Regions from separate parts of the Streptoverticillium reticulum genome, predicted to be linked through region 3. Evidence: riboswitches for the same ligand, from Rfam matches in the RefSeq annotation. Region 3 holds a riboswitch; each other region holds the start of a gene.
What was found. A riboswitch is a leader RNA that binds a small molecule or an ion and turns the genes downstream of it on or off. The one in region 3 is predicted to bind cyclic di-AMP.

Region 1: linked by a shared signal. The riboswitch ahead of ACMATS_RS22755 (transglycosylase family protein) and the one ahead of ACMATS_RS20465 (peptidoglycan DD-metalloendopeptidase family protein) in region 3 are both predicted to bind cyclic di-AMP.
Region 2: linked by a shared signal. The riboswitch ahead of ACMATS_RS10555 (M23 family metallopeptidase) and the one ahead of ACMATS_RS20465 (peptidoglycan DD-metalloendopeptidase family protein) in region 3 are both predicted to bind cyclic di-AMP.

Annotation. Positions count from the first base shown of each region.
Region 1 is NZ_CP179755.1:4,975,618-4,977,869, forward strand. Features, by position in the region: gene ACMATS_RS22750 (transglycosylase family protein) at 1-722, shown strand, start outside; cyclic di-AMP (ydaO/yuaA leader) riboswitch at 984-1,162, shown strand; gene ACMATS_RS22755 (transglycosylase family protein) at 1,166-1,921, shown strand; gene eno (phosphopyruvate hydratase) at 2,170-2,252, shown strand, end outside.
Region 2 is NZ_CP179755.1:2,365,774-2,368,025, forward strand. Features, by position in the region: gene ACMATS_RS10550 (GntR family transcriptional regulator) at 1-332, opposite strand, end outside; gene ACMATS_RS10555 (M23 family metallopeptidase) at 473-1,276, opposite strand; cyclic di-AMP (ydaO/yuaA leader) riboswitch at 1,290-1,446, opposite strand; gene ACMATS_RS10560 (M16 family metallopeptidase) at 1,652-2,252, opposite strand, start outside.
Region 3 is NZ_CP179755.1:4,487,019-4,489,270, forward strand. Features, by position in the region: gene ACMATS_RS20460 (PP2C family protein-serine/threonine phosphatase) at 1-918, shown strand, start outside; cyclic di-AMP (ydaO/yuaA leader) riboswitch at 1,068-1,238, shown strand; gene ACMATS_RS20465 (peptidoglycan DD-metalloendopeptidase family protein) at 1,251-2,252, shown strand, end outside.

The DNA.
Region 1 (2,252 bases), 490 kb from region 3:
GCGCTTGGGGCGGCTGCGGCGCGAGCGCGGGCCTGTCCCGCGGGAGCAAGGCGCCGCAGGTGGACCCGGGTGCCACCCAGACCCCGGCATCCAGGGCGCCCGCGCCGGAGCGCAAGGCTCCGCCGGTGCACGAGCCGTCGTCCTCAGCGCCGTCCGACGGCGCGTCCGGGGACGCGAAGCCGGCGCCCGGCACGGCCACGCCCGGTGGTCCCGCTTCCACGAGCCCGGCGACCCCGTCGCCCTCGCCCTCCGACGACGACCGGTCGCACGGCAGGCACCGCAAGGACGACCCGGCCCCCGCGCCGTCGACGGGCTCCACGGCGCCCTCCGGCACGCCCTCGGGCACCCCGTCCGGCACGCCCTCCACGGACCCGGCGAACCCGCACCCGTCCCTGCCCGGCACGCCGTCCGGCACCCCGTCCGACGCTCCGTCGAACTCCGGCCCCGGCACCGGGGGCATCGACTCCGGCAACGGCAAGCACCGTGCGGAGCCGCCCCGTTCCGGCGACGACGGACGTGTTTCGCGCGGAGGTTCGGACGCCCGCACCGGTGGCCCCTCCGACCACGACTACACCGTGCGCCCCGGTGACAACCTGTCAGCCATCGCGGAAGACCATTCGGTGAAGGGCGGTTGGCACTCGTTGTACGAGAACAATCAAAACACCGTCGGAAGCGATCCCGACCTCATCCAGCCTGGTCAGCGCCTCGATCTGGGCCGGTAGTGCGGCAGTTCGGGTCGAATGTCCGTTCACGCGGGAAAATGAGACAAGGGTCTCGTTGACTTTTGGCTGGACGGCCTCGGTCCGTTCTCCGCGCACCGCCTCCCACCTGCGGAAATGTCAGGTTCCCAGGGGTAACTGCAGTCAGTGGTGGCTGAAAAGAGGGGTTTGAACCCGTCGGCCGCCTGTGTTTACCGTCATCACCGCTCGCCATCGCGAGCACCACGGTCGTCACGCCGAATCCTGCCGACGGCCGCGGGAACCGTCGCGCAAGCGCCGTAGGCAGGAGCGGGGGAACCAAGGTAGGTCGCCGCAACGGCCGCCGGTGAGAGCCGGAAGCCGGAGCGGCTAGGGGTGAAGCCCGGTGCGCGCAAGCCACTGGGCCGGGCAAACTCACAGCCCGAACCCGACAGCTCACCTCGTAGGCGCCGGTGAGGAAACGACTCATGTCCAAGGGCAAGCACCGCCGTCCGTCCAAGGCCGTCCGCATCGTCACGCTCGCCGGGGTCACCGGCGTCGCCGTTGCCGCCCCGCTGATGGTCGCAACCTCCGCCAACGCCGCCTCGGTGTCCACCTGGGACAAGGTCGCCCAGTGCGAGTCCGGTGGCGACTGGTCGATCAACACCGGCAACGGTTACTACGGCGGCCTGCAGTTCTCGAACTCCTCCTGGGCAGCCGCGGGCGGCACCAAGTACGCCGCGCGCGCCGACCTCGCCTCCAAGAGCCAGCAGATCGCCACCGCCGAGAAGCTGCTCGCCATGCAGGGCCCGGGCGCCTGGGGCTGCGCCGGTGCCGGCGGTCTGACCTCCGGCGGCGCGAAGGCCGACGTCGACACCTCCGACTCCTCGTCCTCGTCGAAGTCCTCGAAGTCCGAGCGCAACAACTGGTCGAGCAAGAGCCACGCCGACCGCAGCGAGCGCCAGGCCGCCCCGAAGCACGCCAAGCCGCAGCAGGAGTCCTCCGACGACGACTCGTCCGAGGAGACCCCGGCGAAGCAGTACACGCCGAAGCACGCCGCCCCGAAGGCTAAGGACGTCAAGACGGGCGACGGCGAGTACACGGTCAAGGAAGGCGACACCCTCGGCACGATCGCCGACGCCCAGCACGTCAAGGGCGGCTGGGAGAAGCTCTTCGACCGCAACAAGGACATCGTCGACAACGCCGACCTGATCTTCCCGGGCCAGAAGCTGCACCTCAGCTGAACCCTGTGAGCCCAGCGGACCGCCCCGCTCCGATGCGTCCTCCCCCCGAGCCGCATCGGAGCGGGGCTCCGCCGTTCCGGGACCTGCGCAAGATCACGCCCCCGCTGGGCGAACGCACCGGCCATTCGCCCCGTGATCTCGGCTTTTGTGCCAATTTTCGGCACGGGTCGCGGGCCGAGGGCGGGCGCAGCCTCCGGGGCCCGTTAGGCTCGTGCTGCAGAACTCCAGCACACACGAAGGAGACCCTCGTGCCGTCCATCGACGTCGTCGTAGCTCGCGAGATCCTCGACTCGCGAGGCAACCCCACGGTCGAGGTCGAGGTCGGCCTCGA
Region 2 (2,252 bases), 2.1 Mb from region 3:
TGCGCCTCCGTGCGGCGTTGCGCGGCGCGCGCGGCGCCCAACGGTTCCAGCAGGGCCCGTACTTCGAGCAGGTCGGCGGCCTCCTGGGCGGTCGGCTCGGCCACGCACGCCCCGGCGTGCCGGCGGGTGGTCACGAAGCCTTCGGAGGCCAGCGTGCGCAGGGCCTCGCGCACGGGGACCCGGGAGACGCCGTAACGGCGGGCGAGGAGTTCCTCGATGAGCCGGCTGCCGGGCGGAAAGGTGCCGGAGACGATGTCGTCGCGGATCGCGGTGCAGACCGCGTGCGGGGAAATGCGGCTGCCCTCGCGCGTCTCTCCGCCGTCTCCGTTCATGTCCGGCGACTCTATGGCAATCGCATCCGGTTTCCGATGGCGCCGCCGTCGCCATGGAAATGTTTTGGCCAGCCGGGCCGCACGCCGACGCAAAGGACCCCGGCCGGAGCCGGGGTCCCGAGAGTCTGCGGAGCGGGCCGTTACAGGCTGACGCCGTGGGAGCGCAGGTAGGCGACCGGGTCGATGTCCGAACCGTAGGTCGGGGCCGTACGGGCCTCGAAGTGCAGGTGCGGTCCGGTGACGTTGCCGGTGGCGCCGGAGAGGCCGATCTGCTGACCGGCGGTGACCGTGTCGCCGACGGAGACGCCGATGGACGACAGGTGGCCGTACTGGGTGTACGTGCCGTCGTTCATCTTGATGACGATGTTGTTGCCGTAGGCGCCGCCCCAGCCCGCCTCGACGATGGTGCCCGCGCCCACGGCGTGCACCGAAGTGCCCGACTCCGCATGGAAGTCGACGCCGGTGTGGCTGCCGGAGGACCACAGGCCGCTGGAGGCCTTGTACGGGGTGGAGACGTAGGAGCCGTCGATCGGGATCACGAAGAGGTTGAGGCGCTTGCGCTCCTCCTCGCGGGCGGCGCGCTCCTTCTCGGCGCGCTCGGCGTCCGCCTTGCGCTGGGCCTCGTCCGCGCGCTTCTTGGCCTCGGAGGCCCGCTGCTTGGCGTCCTTCTCGGCCTGCTGCCGGACGCTGGCCTCGTCGGCCGCGCTGCGCTGCGTCTGGGCCTGGGCGTCGACGTTGCCGGAGATGGCGTCGCTCATCACGATGGCCTGGGTGAGGCCGGTGTCCTCGGTGCGGTGCGCCTCGTCCGCGGCGGCGATCGCCGGGGCGGCGAAGCCCGCGACCACACCGCCCATGGTGAGGGTGGCTATGCCGGCGACGTTGGCGCCGGAACGGACGGCGCGGCTCGGACGGCGGTGCTTCCCGGTGGGACGGGTGAACGCCATGCTGAGGCTTTTTCCTTTCCTTCCTTCTCGCCTACCGGGTTAGCTGACGGGTTCGGAGCAGGAAGGTCTCCTACGGCTCCCTCGCGAGAGGGACCCGATTCACCCCAAGGGAACGGTGGTTCCCCGGCTCCCCTGGCTCGCGCCGTACGGGGACTCGGCGATGGCGGTCCGGGAGCCGCGGTTGCGGTTCCGGTCTGACGGACTGCCGCCCCGACGCTAATCGCCGTCAGATTCGAACGGCAAACAGAAGCCGGGTTTTATGACGTACGCCACACCGCCAACATGCAACCTCTGCCCGAAATTGGACATAAGGGAGGCGCGCGGGCCCCTGTGGACCCGCGCACCTCCCTCGCTGCGCTCTTTTCTGACGATCCGTCAGGCAGGGATCACGGTCACCTCGCCGATGCCCAGCGCCCGGACCGGCTCCTCGATCTGTGCCGCGTCGCCGACGAGGACGGTCACCAGACGGTCGGCCGGGAAGGCGCTCACGACGGCCGCCGTGGCCTCCACCGTGCCCGTGTCCGCGAGGCGTTCGTACAGCCGCGCCTGGAAGTCGTCCGCCAGGTGCTGCTCGACCTGGTCCGCCAGCGTGCCCGCGACGGCGGCCGCCGTCTCGAACTTCAGCGGTGCGACGCCGACGAGGTTCTGCACGGCCGCGTCCCGCTCGGCCTCCGTCAGGCCCTCCGCCGCGAGGGTGCGCAGCACCGTCCAGAGGTCCTCCAGCGCGGGACCGGTGTTGGGGGTGTCCACCGAGCCGCTGATGGCCAGCATGGCGGCGCCCGTCCCGTCCGGCCCGGAGCGCAGGACCTGGCCGAACGCGCGCACGCCGTAGGTGTAGCCCTTCTCCTCGCGCAGCACCCGGTCCAGGCGGGAGGTGAGGGTGCCGCCGAGGCAGTAGGTGCCGAGCACCTGGGCCGGCCAGACGCGGTCGTGCCGGTCCGGGCCGGTGCGGCCGATGAGCAGCTGGGTCTGGACG
Region 3 (2,252 bases):
ACGGCCGCCGTGGCGATCGCAGCCACCGTCGGCCTGGCCGCGGTCCGCACCACCATCGGCGTCGGCGAGCGCATCACCGAGGTCGTCACCGTCGTGACGGTCTGCGTCCTCGCCCTCGGCATCAACCACGTCGTCCGCCGCGGCGACCGCCGCCTCGCCTCCGCGCGCGGCATCGCGGAGGCGGCCCAGCGCGCCGTCCTCCCCACGCCCCCGGCCCGCATCGGCGGCCTGCGCGTCGCCGCGCGCTACGTGGCCGCGCACGCCGACGCCCGCATCGGCGGCGACCTCTACGCGGTGCAGGACACCCCGCACGGCGTCCGCCTGATCGTCGGCGACGTCCGCGGCAAGGGCCTCGGCGCGGTCGAGGCGGTCGCCGTCCTCATCGGCGCGTTCCGTGAGGCGGCGGAGCAGGAGCGCACGCTCGAAGGGCTCGCGGCGCGCCTGGAGCGCGCGTTGCAGAGGGAGGGCGCACGGCGCGCCAACCTCGACCAGAGCGAGGGTTTCACGACCGCCGTCCTGGCCGAAGTGCCGCCGGGCGCCCCGTTCCTCCGCCTGGTCAACCGCGGGCACCCGCCTCCGCTCCTGCTCCACTCCGCGGGCCGCATCACCGAGGCGCACCGCGGCCCGGCGGCGTTGCCCCTCGGTCTGGGGGAGGTCGGCGCCTGGCCGGACCACGTCCAGGAGTGGGAGTTCCCGCCGGGGACGACGCTCCTGCTCTTCACGGACGGGGTGACGGAGGCGCGCGACGCGGACGGCACCTTCTACGACGCCGAGCGCCGCCTGAGCGGCCGCCAGTTCCGCAGCCCGGACGCCCTGCTGGACGCCCTGGCCGAGGACGTCGCGTCCCACACGGGCGGTGAGACGGCCGACGACATGGCTCTGCTGGCGATCCGCCGCGGGCATCCGCACCGTGCGTAATCGATCTTGTTCTGAGCGGCACGCCCACCGCATGGCAAAACCTGTCCAAGAGCCCCGTGAATTCACGCTTTCGGCTTGGAAATCGGCCGCCGTGTCTATTAACGTTCGATAACGCAGCGCGGTCGTCAAACCGCCGCAAGAGGCGGCACCGTGCGCCTTCGCCGAATCCCGCACGTCTGGCTACACCTGCGCGACCAGCAACTTCAGGGAACCGGGGAACCACAACCCTTGGGGTGAATCGGACCGGCAGCAGCCGGCCCGTAGGGGACCTTCCTCCTCCGAACCCGGCAGCTAACCCGGTAGGCGAGCAGGAAGGAAAGGAGTGCGCCCCGGTGGCGTCCAACAGCCCGGTTCCGGACGGCAGTTCGCACCCTCCGTACGCTCCGCACGATCCCCATGACCCGTACGCTTCGTACGAACGTGCGTCCGCCGCCGGCCCCGGGGAATGGAACCCCGGCGAGGACTCGGCACCCGCCACGCGCGGCCGGCACCGGGTCGCGAAACAGCGCGGCGGCTCGATGGCTCGCAGCAGCGCCGTACTCGGCGTGGGTGTCATCGCCGCGGTCGGCGCGAGCGGTATGGCGACTGCCCAGGACCGTCCGGCGCCGCCGATATCCGTGCCGGACGTACCGGATCTGAAGGAACTGCCGGAGATGGCCGGAAAGCTGCTCGGAGTGGTCGAAGAGGAATCCCCGGCGCCTGCCGCGCCGCAGGAGGCGTCCGAATCCGCGAACGGCTCCGCCGCTCCCGCATTGGCGCAGAACGCCGCGGATGCCGGCGAAGCGCTGCGTGCTCGTATCCTCCAGCAGGCCGAGCACCAGCAGGACTCGGCCGAGGAGGCCGCCCGCCAGAGCGAGACGAAGGCCGCGGAGGACGCGCACCGCAAGGCCGCGGCCGAAGAGGCGGCGAAGGCGAAGGAAGCGGAATCGCAGGCGGGAGCCGAGAAGGCGCCGCAGTCGGAGGGCAAACCGGAGGGCAAAACCGCCCCCGAAGAGCCGAAGCCCTCGGCTCCCTCGCGCAGCGAACACGGTTCGTACGTCCTCCCCGTCGGCTCGTACACCCTCACCGCGGGATTCGGGCAGTCGGGGAACATGTGGTCCGCGAACCACACCGGCGAGGATTTCGCCGCCCCGACGGGCACGCCCGTCAAGGCGGTCGGCGGCGGCACGATCACCCAGGCGGGCTGGGCGGGCGCGTACGGCTACCGCATCGTGCTGACCCTCGACGACGGCACGGAGCTGTGGTTCTGCCACCTGTCGTCGATGGTGGTCACGTCCGGCAAGGTGGCGGCGGGCGACGTCATCGGACGGGTCGGGGCGACCGGCAACGTCACG